DNA from 3 places in the Burkholderia sp. MSh2 genome. Region 2 is predicted to be linked to each of the others. Evidence: predicted binding sites of a transcription regulator. Region 2 holds the regulator's gene; each other region holds the start of a gene.
The links. The regulator sigma-54, encoded in region 2, starts transcription at its own class of promoters, with help from an activator protein. The targets are predictions, from matches to a motif close to TGGCANGNAANCTGCTTT.
Positions count from the first base shown of each region.

Region 1: the regulator sigma-54 is predicted to act here: its motif matches at 1,476-1,493, upstream of GQ57_RS28425 (collagen-like triple helix repeat-containing protein).
Region 3: the regulator sigma-54 is predicted to act here: its motif matches at 1,750-1,767, upstream of GQ57_RS26975 (P-II family nitrogen regulator).

Region 1 is NZ_JPGM01000054.1:65,259-68,531, forward strand. Features, by position in the region: gene GQ57_RS28425 (collagen-like triple helix repeat-containing protein) at 1-1,390, opposite strand, end outside; gene GQ57_RS28430 (Flp family type IVb pilin) at 2,093-2,263, shown strand; gene GQ57_RS28435 (A24 family peptidase) at 2,352-2,846, shown strand; gene GQ57_RS28440 (TadE/TadG family type IV pilus assembly protein) at 2,843-3,273, shown strand, end outside.
Region 2 is NZ_JPGM01000082.1:16,556-19,828, reverse strand. Features, by position in the region: gene lptA (lipopolysaccharide transport periplasmic protein LptA) at 1-114, shown strand, start outside; gene lptB (LPS export ABC transporter ATP-binding protein) at 111-887, shown strand; gene GQ57_RS34155 (RNA polymerase factor sigma-54) at 1,048-2,550, shown strand; gene hpf (ribosome hibernation-promoting factor, HPF/YfiA family) at 2,710-3,069, shown strand; gene GQ57_RS42515 (hypothetical protein) at 3,073-3,267, opposite strand; gene GQ57_RS34145 (PTS sugar transporter subunit IIA) at 3,266-3,273, shown strand, end outside.
Region 3 is NZ_JPGM01000046.1:57,906-61,178, reverse strand. Features, by position in the region: gene GQ57_RS26985 (YifB family Mg chelatase-like AAA ATPase) at 1-986, opposite strand, end outside; gene GQ57_RS26980 (accessory factor UbiK family protein) at 1,219-1,470, opposite strand; gene GQ57_RS26975 (P-II family nitrogen regulator) at 1,826-2,164, shown strand; gene GQ57_RS26970 (ammonium transporter) at 2,202-3,273, shown strand, end outside.

The DNA.
Region 1 (3,273 bases), on a different contig from region 2:
CGCCGAGTGCGCCCGTGACCGTCGAAACGAGGCCGGTGACCGGCGCGAGGGGGCTGCCGCTGCCGCCCGTTACGCCGCCCAGTGCACCCGTGACCGTCGAGACGAGGCCGGTGACCGGTGCGAGGGGGCTGCCGCTGCCGCCCGTTGCGCCACCCAGTGCACCCGTGACCGTCGAGACGAGGCCGGTGACCGGAGCGAGCGGGCTGCTGCTGCCACCCGTTGCGCCGCTGAGTGCGCCGGTGACGGTGGAAACCAGGCCGGTGACCGGCGCGAGCGGGCCGCTGCCGCCGCCCGTTGCGCCGCCGAGTGCGCCGGTGACGGTGGAGACGAGGCCCGTGAGCGGCGCGAGCGGGTTGGTCACGCCGCCGGTGCCGCCCGTGAGCAGCCCGCCGACGGTCTTCACCGTGTTGCCCGTGGCCGAAACGGTGTTGCCGAGGCCCGTCGTGACAGGGTTGCCGCCCGCCGATGCGAGCAGGGCGCCGGCCTGGTTCAGGCCGTTGCCGACCGTGCCGAGCAGCGTGTTGACGGGAGCGCCGAGGCCGGTTGCCGTGCCGACCGTCTGGGTCGTCTGGCCGACCATCGTCGTGATGGGCGTGATGACCGAGCTGACCGTCTGCGTGACTTGCTGGATCGGGCCGGTCGACAGCACGTTGGTAAGAGTGGTGCCGCCGTTCGAGACAGCACCGCCGAGCGTCGACACGAGGCCGCCCACAGCCCCCGTGACCGGCGCGAGCGGCGCCAGCGGGCCGCTGCCGAGGCTCGAGACCAGGTTGCCCGTCTGCGTGACCGCGCCGCCGAGCTGATTGACCACGCCGCCCGTGCTGGCAACCGTGGTGCCGATCGGATCCTTGGTTGCGCCGAGCTGGCCGAGGCCGTTGCCCAGCCCGTTGCCGAGTGCGGTCACGGCGCCGCCGACGCTTTGCACGATGCCGCCCGCGGCTTGCGTGGTGGCCGGGTTGACGCCCGGCAGCGACTGGCTGCCGATGACGGAGCCGAGGCCGGAGACGGTCCCGCCCACCCCCGTGACGATATTGCTGCTGCTTGCGAGGACAGTTCCCACCGGGTTCGACGACACACCCGAGGTGCCGGAGGTGCCGCTCGTGCCCGACGTTCCGCTGGTGCCGGAGGTGCCCGACGTGCCGCTGCTACCGGAAGTACCGCTGGTGCCCGACGTCCCGCTGGTGCCCGACGTCCCGCTGGTACCGGAGCTGCCGCTCGTACCCGAGGTGCCGCTGGTGCCGGAGCTGCCGCCGCCCGAGGTGGAGATCGAATCGCCGGCGCCCGAGCTCGAGCCGCCGCCGAGGCCCTGGCTGATGGAACCGGAACCACCGCACGCGGAGAGGGAAAGCATGGCTGCGACGGTGGCCGCGATCAGAGTCGTCCGGAACATGCCATGGGGGATAACCTTAATGTCCATTTTGTCCTCGCATTAAAAATGTGTTGTGAGCTGCGTTGTCGAGTGCTGCGAGGACTACTCTGCAACTGTCGTGCCATTTCGATGCCAGATGGTTCGACGGCAGACTTTAAACGGGGCAATTCCTTGTCGGAAAAGGAAGTTACGGAAATTGAAAGATTGTTGAATCTGTTTAAGGACGGACAAATGAGAACGGTTTCGAGCGTTTCGTAACGTAACGTCACAACATTGGCGTTACGCTTGCGTCGTAACGTGGGGATCACGCAGGCTTGGTGGACGAGGCAATGGTTTTACTGGTGGAATAGGTGTGCACATCTAACCTATCGTAAATCCTATGTGTAAGTCGTACCGAAACGCCGTACAAATACGTTGTGCTCCTGAATTTTTTTTCGACCGACGCCGTTAAAAGAGGTTGGAAGTTAAATAGGATCGGATATAGAATCCGGAGCAGATGTAAGCAAATGTACGGTTCGGTACACAACGTTCGAGGAGGGTTGCTATCGCGAATGTTAACTTGCATCAGATTGTGAGCCATGCCCCGCGGGGCAACCTATAAAGAAAGTGCACCCAGTTGTCGTTACAGCAGATGTAGCGAACGGCGTGGGGCAACCGGCCAGATATGCGGGGACGTATACGTATAAAAGGCCAAAGAACGTAAATACAGGCACGAGGAATAAAATGAAAGCAATCATCAAGCGTTTCCTTAAGGAAGAAAACGGGGTTACCGCAGTCGAGTACGGTCTGATCGCCGGACTGGTAGCCGTTGCTCTCGTCACTGCCGTCGGCACGTTGACGGGTGGCATCTCGGGAGCGTTCACCTACATCGCGAACCAGATGCCGAAGGCATAACGAGCGGGCTTTTTGCTCATTCCCTGCTGTTGGGCGCGCGGATTGCCACGGCAATCCGCGTGGGTAAGTTTTGCCGCTCGGGGCGTAAATGATCCTGCTAATTGGTGTCGGGGTTTTCCTCGCGTGGGCGGTGCTTGTCGCTCTCGAGGACATCCGTCATAGGCGTATACCGAATTCACTGGTGCTTGGTGGACTGGTATCTGCATTTGCGGTCTCCGGACATAATCCATTCGGTATATCCGTGAATCAGGCGCTCATTGGCGCACTGATCGGCTTGGTCAGCCTTTTCCCGTTTTTTGCGCTGCGCGTAATGGGTGCCGCCGACGTCAAGGTGTTCGCGGTGCTTGGTGCGTGGTGCGGCGCGCATGCGCTGTTCTGGCTCTGGATCATTGCGAGCCTGCTCGCGTTCGCCCATGCCGGCACCCTGGTATTCGCCACCCAGACGCCGGTATCCGCGTTATGGCGTCGGCGCTCGCCGACGATGGAGATCGCCGGATTCCGGGCGTCGCCCTATGCCGCGTTTCTCGTGATTCCGGCGGCGCTGTGGTGCGTGTACCGGATCGCGACCGGAGGGGCGCAATGACGGGCGGGCGCCTTGCATCGGGGATGCGCCGTCGCGAGCGTGGCGCGACAGCAGTCGAATTCGCGTTGATGCTGCCGAGTTTCTTCCTGATCCTTTACGCAATCATCACGTACGGAATGATCTTCGCCGCGCAGCAAAACCTGACGCTCGCGGCGACAGAAGGCGCGCGCGCCGCGCTGAACTACCAGCAGGTCGGGGCGGCAGCGTCGGTCCAGGCGGCGCAGCAAGCGGCGCTCGCGGCGCGGGCCCAGGCCGCCTGCACGGCCGCAACGAACCTGACCACGTGGCTGAAGGGCGCGACGTGCGCACAGACGCAGCAAGGCAGCTGTTCGTACGACTCGACGATGCTGTGCGTGCAGATCACGCTGACCTATCCGTACTCGCAGAATCCGCTGGTCCCGTCGTTCCCGTTGATCGGTTCACTGTT
Region 2 (3,273 bases):
AACGGCCGCGTGCGCGCGATGCTGTCGCCGAAGAACGGCGGCCCCGCGCCGCTGAACGGCGCGCCGGCGAAGCTGTCGCCGGCGAGCGCGATCCAGGGGGCACCGGGCCAATGAACGCGCTCCCGAACCGCCAGCCGGCCGGCACCACGAGTTCGCTCGTCGTCCGCAACCTGAAGAAGCGCTACGGCTCGCGCACGGTCGTCAAGGACGTGTCGCTCGACGTGAAAAGCGGCGAGGTCGTCGGCCTGCTCGGCCCGAACGGCGCCGGCAAGACCACGTCGTTCTACATGATCGTCGGCCTCGTGCCGCTCGACGCGGGCGAGATCTCGCTGAACGGCAGCTCGATCAGCCTGCTGCCGATCCACAAGCGCGCGTCGCTCGGCCTGTCGTACCTGCCGCAGGAAGCGTCCGTGTTCCGCAAGCTGACCGTCGAGGAAAACATCCGCGCGGTGCTCGAGCTGCAGCACGGCGAAGACGGCAAGCGGCTGTCGAAAGACGCGATCGCGTCGCGCACCGAGGCGCTGCTCGACGAACTGCAGATCGGCCACCTGCGCGAAAACCCCGCGCTGTCGCTGTCGGGCGGCGAGCGGCGCCGCGTCGAAATCGCGCGTGCGCTCGCAACCAACCCGAACTTCATCCTGCTCGACGAACCGTTCGCCGGCGTCGACCCGATCGCGGTGCTCGAGATCCAGAAGATCGTCAAGTTCCTGAAGCAGCGCAACATCGGCGTTCTGATAACCGATCACAACGTCCGCGAAACGCTCGGCATCTGCGACCACGCATACATCATCAGCGACGGCTCGGTACTCGCCGCCGGCGCGCCGAGCGAAATCATCGAGAACGAAAGCGTACGCCGCGTGTACCTCGGCGAGCACTTCCGCATGTAACCCTCCTCGTGGCTGGTGCACCCCGCCCGGCATGGCCGCGAAGCGGGGCCGCGTCCCGCTTCGCGGCCATGCCCGCGGCCGGGCGGCGCGCCGCGCGTAATCGCGGATGGCTCAACGCGCCTGGGTCGTGGCAAACTGCCGGTATGACTCCCTCCTCGCCATGAAAGCCAGCCTTCAACTCCGCCTGTCGCAACACCTGGCGCTGACGCCCCAGCTGCAGCAGTCGATCCGGCTCCTGCAGTTGTCGACGCTCGAATTGCAGCAGGAAGTCGCGATGGCCGTCGCGCAGAACCCGCTGCTCGAGAACGACGACGAATGGATCGCGAGCCCGCTGCGTGTCGCAGCGGACGGTTCGCTGATCGCGCAGACGCCCCCCGCCCCGAACACCGAACCGGCTGCGACGAACAGCAGCACGTCGAGCGAGCGCGCCGAGCGCGACGAGCCGGCCGGCGCGGACGAATACGACGGCTATGCGTCCGGCGACGGCAACGACGGCCCGCAATGGAATCTCGACGAATTCGGCCGGTCGAGCGGCGCGTCCGACGACGACGACCTCCCGCCGCTGCAGGTGCAGGAAGCGGCGACGTCGCTGCGCGACCACCTGTCCGCGCAGTTGCGCGTCACGCAGGCCGGCCCGCGCGATCGCGCGCTCGTGATGTTCCTGATCGAATCGCTCGACGACGACGGCTACCTGACCGCCACGCTCGACGAAGTGCTCGCCGACCTGCCGCCCGAGCTGGAGATCGACTGCGACGAGCTGAACGCCGCGCTCGCGCTGCTGCACAGCTTCGACCCGCCCGGGGTCGGCGCGCGCTCGGCCTCCGAATGCCTGAAGCTGCAGTTGCTGCGCCTCGATCCGTCCCCGACGCGCACGCTCGCGCTCGAGATCGTGTCGCAGCATCTCGAGCTGCTTGCCGCTCGCGACTTCACGCGCTTGCGTAAGCACCTGAAGGCGAGCGACGACGCGCTGCGCGACGCGCATACGCTGATCCGTTCGCTGGAGCCGTTCCCCGGCGCCGCGTACGGCAAGGCCGAGGCGGACTACGTCGTGCCCGACATCATCGTGAAGAAGGCCGGCCAGGGATGGCTCGCGGAGCTCAATCCGGAGGTCGTGCCGCGCCTGCGGATCAACAACCTGTACGCGAACATCCTGCGCAACAGCCGCGGCGATCCGTCGGCCGGCTCGCTCAAGCAACAGCTCCAGGAGGCGCGCTGGCTGATCAAAAACATCCAGCAGCGTTTCGACACGATCCTGCGTGTCGCACAGGCTATTGTCGAGCGTCAGAAGAATTTCTTTGCGCACGGCGAAATTGCCATGCGCCCCTTGGTTTTGCGGGAAATAGCTGATACGCTGGGCCTACACGAGTCGACTGTCAGCCGTGTGACAACCGGGAAGTACATGCTGACCCCCTTCGGGACGCTTGAATTTAAGTACTTCTTCGGATCTCACGTCTCGACCGACACCGGTGGCGCCGCCTCGTCGACCGCCATCCGAGCCCTGATCAAGCAACTGATAGGAGCTGAAGACCCAAAATCGCCGCTTTCGGACAGCCGCATTGCCGAGCTGCTGGCAGAACAGGGTTTCGTGGTCGCGCGCCGCACGGTTGCCAAATATCGCGAAGCCCTCAAGATCCCGGCAGTGAATCTGCGCAAGTCTCTTTAAGCCTGCTGCCTGCCCGGCGGCAGGCGTGTTCCGGCCACCGCGCATACGGGGAACAGGGCCGGGCGACTTGTCCGCGATATGCCGCCTCGTGCGGCACGGGCAGGTCGACCGGAGCGCCGCCACGATGCGGCCGGGTGGTCACTCGCTTGGAGAAGCACTATGAACCTGAAGATCAGTGGACATCATCTCGAAGTCACGCCTGCAATTCGCGAATACGTGATCACCAAGCTGGACCGGGTGCTACGGCATAGCGATCAGGTGATCGATGGCACTGTGATCCTCTCGGTCGACAACCACAAGGAAAAGGACAAGCAGCAGCGCGCGGAAATCAATCTGCATCTGAAGGGCAAGGACATCTTCGTCGAAAGCGCAAACGGCAACCTGTACGCGGCAATCGACTTGCTGATCGACAAGCTGGATCGCCAGGTCGTCAAGCACATGGAGCGCCTGCAAACGCATGCGCACGATCCGATCAAGCTTCAACCGTCGATCGACCAGATCGAACTGCCGCCGCAATAACCGTTACTGCAACACGCACGCCGCCCGGTTCGCCGGGCGTTTTTTTTGCGACTTCGCGCCGCGGTGCAACCGGTCCGACCGTGCCGCGCCACGCACGCGGCTGTGCTCTATAATGTCCCGGTTATCGCCGGGGGGGCGTTGAGTGCGGTAGCTGCCTTGCAGGTTGCCGATTCCGAATGCCTTGATATCGCCGAACATGGAAAA
Region 3 (3,273 bases), on a different contig from region 2:
ATTTCGCCCGGCTGCGGCGGGTTGCGGCCGCCGACCAGCGCGGCGGCGCTCGACGAATGATGCGGTGCGCGGAACGGCCGGCGGCGCCACTGCGCGGGCGAGAAGCCGAGCCGGCTCGCGGACAGGAGCGCGGCCGACGTCAGCGCCTCGTCGTCGGTCAGCGGCGGCAGCAGCCCCGGCAGCCGGGCGGCCAGCATCGACTTCCCGGCGCCAGGCGGCCCGACCATCAGCATGTGGTGGCCGCCCGCCGCCGCGACTTCCAGTGCGCGGCGCGCGCCGCGCTGGCCCACCACGTCGGCGAGATCCGGGGCGGCCGGGGCGGGCAGCCCGTCGAGGCAGGGCGCCGCGACCGGCGCGAGGCGGGCGTCCGGTGCGCCGGCAAGGTGCGCGCACAGCGCGGGCAGGTCGGGCGCGCCGAACACGGTGACGCCGGGCACGAGCGCGGCCTCGGCAGCGCTGGCTAGCGGCAGGTACAGCTCGGGGGCGTTCGACGCGGCGGCGCGCGGGCCGGCCTCGAGGCCGCCGGCGCCTGAGCCGGAAAGGGCGTCGGCGTTCGAACCGGAAGCCGCGCCGCTATCCGCGACCTGCCCGTCCCGTGCGACGCCGCACGCCATCGCGAACGCGCCGCGCATCGGCCGCAGCGCGCCGGTCAGCGACAGTTCGCCGGCAAATTCGCGGCCGGCCAGCGCGTCGGCCGGGATCTGGCCGTTCGCGGCGAGGATGCCGAGCGCGATCGGCAGGTCGAACCGGCCCGATTCCTTCGGCAGGTCGGCGGGCGCGAGGTTGACGGTGATGCGGCGCACCGGGAATTCGAAGCCGCAGTTCTGCAGCGCGGCGCGCACGCGCTCGCGGCTTTCGCGGACTTCGAGATCGGGCAGGCCGACGATCGAGAACGACGGCAACCCGTTGGCGAGATGGACTTCGACGGTGACGTCCGGCGCGCGGCCGGAAGCGGGCGCGCGACTGCGAACCACGGCGAGCGACATGGCGAGGCTCCTGCAAACGGGGCGGACAGGCGACGGCCGTACGGGCCGCGTGCCGCGGGAATCGGAGGAATCGGTGCGCGCTTGCCGGCGTGGCGCGGGGAAAGAACGAGAGACTGCGGAACGACGGACTGCGAAGAACGAGGGTGCTGCGAAGAACGACGGGCGACGGTGGGGCGGCGGGCGCGGGCCGCGCGAGGCGGCCCGCGCCCGGACCTTGCGACCGGGTGGGGCGTCAGGCCTGCGGCGCGGAGAGCTTCTGCTCGAGTTCCGCGACGCGCTTTTCGAGTTCCTCGAGGCGCACGCGGGTGCGGGCGAGCACCTGGGCCTGCGTGTCGAATTCCTCGCGGGTGACGAGATCGAGTTTCGAGAAGCCTTGCGACAGCATGGCCTTCACGTTGCGCTCGACGTCCCTGGCCGGCGAGTTTTTCAGCAGATCGCTGACGCGCGACTGCAGGTCGTTGAAAACGTCGCTGGGTTGCTTCATGTGATTCCCCTTCCTTGCACAAAAACTGTGCATCTTCAGTTGCGTACGTGCCCATGATGCACGCATGACCGGAAATGGTGCGCCGGGAGCGCGAATTCCGGGCATGGCGCCCGCATGGGTGAATGCCCCGGCATTCCGGGACGTGCGTGCACTCTAGCAACGATCCTTTCGCCGCGCCAGCAAACCGGGCCATGTTGGCCATTCGGCCGGGCTTCCGCACCTTACATCACGGGATGCGACCCCGTTCCGGAGCCTTTCGAAACGGTGCTCGGGCCAACATGGCATGCGAGTTGCTGAGAAGAGACCGTTACATCATTCCAACCAATTCGACGGGACAACCCAGCGAGAGGACTTCATGAAACTGATTACCGCAATCATCAAGCCGTTCAAGCTCGATGAGACGCGCGAGGCGCTGTCGGCGCTTGGCGTCTCGGGTATCACGGTGACGGAGGTGAAAGGGTTCGGGCGCCAGAAGGGGCATACCGAACTGTACCGCGGCGCCGAATACGTGGTCGATTTCCTGCCGAAGATGAAGATCGAGGCGGCCGTGTCCGACGATCTCGTCGACCAGGCGGTCGAGGCGATCGAGCGGGCCGCGCGCACCGGCAAGATCGGCGACGGCAAGATTTTCGTCACGCCGATCGAGCAGGTGATCCGGATTCGCACCGGGGAGACGGGCGCAGACGCGCTGTAACAGAACAGACAAGACAAGCGACAAGAGGAAACCCAAGATGCGCAAACTTCTGATGTCCCTGCTGATGGCCGGCTCGCTGATCGCGGCCGGCGTCGGCCCCGCGCTTGCAGACGACGCGGCGTCCGCCGCGGCTGCGTCCGCACCCGCCGCCACGGCTTCCGATGCATCGTCCGCCGCGGCGCCTGCCGCGTCGGCCCCGGCTGCCACGGACGCCTCCGCCGCGGCCGCGGCCGCACCGGCCTCGGGCGCCGCCGACGCCTCGGCCGCCGCCGCCGCGTCCGCGCCGGCCGCCCCCGCTGCGCCGACCGCGCCGTTCTCGGTCGATTCGTCGAAGATCAACTCAGGCGACACCGCGTGGATGCTGACCTCCACCGCGCTCGTGCTGTTCATGACGATCCCCGGCCTCGCGCTGTTCTACGCCGGCATGGTCCGCAAGAAGAACGTGCTCGCGACCGTGATGCAGAGCTTCGCGATCACCGCGCTGATCACGGTGCTGTGGACGGTGGTCGGCTACAGCCTCGCGTTCACGCCGGGCAACGGCTTCATCGGCGGCCTGTCGCGCGCGTTCCTGCACGGGATGAACTACATCCACGGCGACAAGGCCACGACGCTGACCGTCAGCCATCTCGCGCCGACGATCCCGGAATCGGTCTACTTCGTCTACCAGATGACGTTCGCGATCATCACGCCGGCGCTGATCTGCGGCGCGTTCGCCGACCGCATGAAGTTCTCGGCGATGCTCGTGTTCATGACGCTCTGGTCGCTGATCGTCTATGTGCCGATCGCGCACATGGTGTGGGAGCCGACCGGCTGGCTGTCGTCGGACGGCGTGCTCGACTTCGCGGGCGGCACCGTCGTGCACATCAACGCCGGTATCGCGGGCCTGATGTCGTGCCTGGTGCTCGGCAAGCGCGTCGGCTACGGCCGTGAATCGATGGCGCCGCACAACCTCGTGCTGACGATGATCGGCGGTTCGATGCTGTGGTTCGGCTGGTTCGGCTTCAACGCGGGCTCGGCGGTTGCCGCCGACGGCCGTGCCGGCTTCGCGATGCTGACGACGCAAGTCGCGACGGCCTGCGCGGCGCTCGGCTGGATGTTTGCCGAATGGA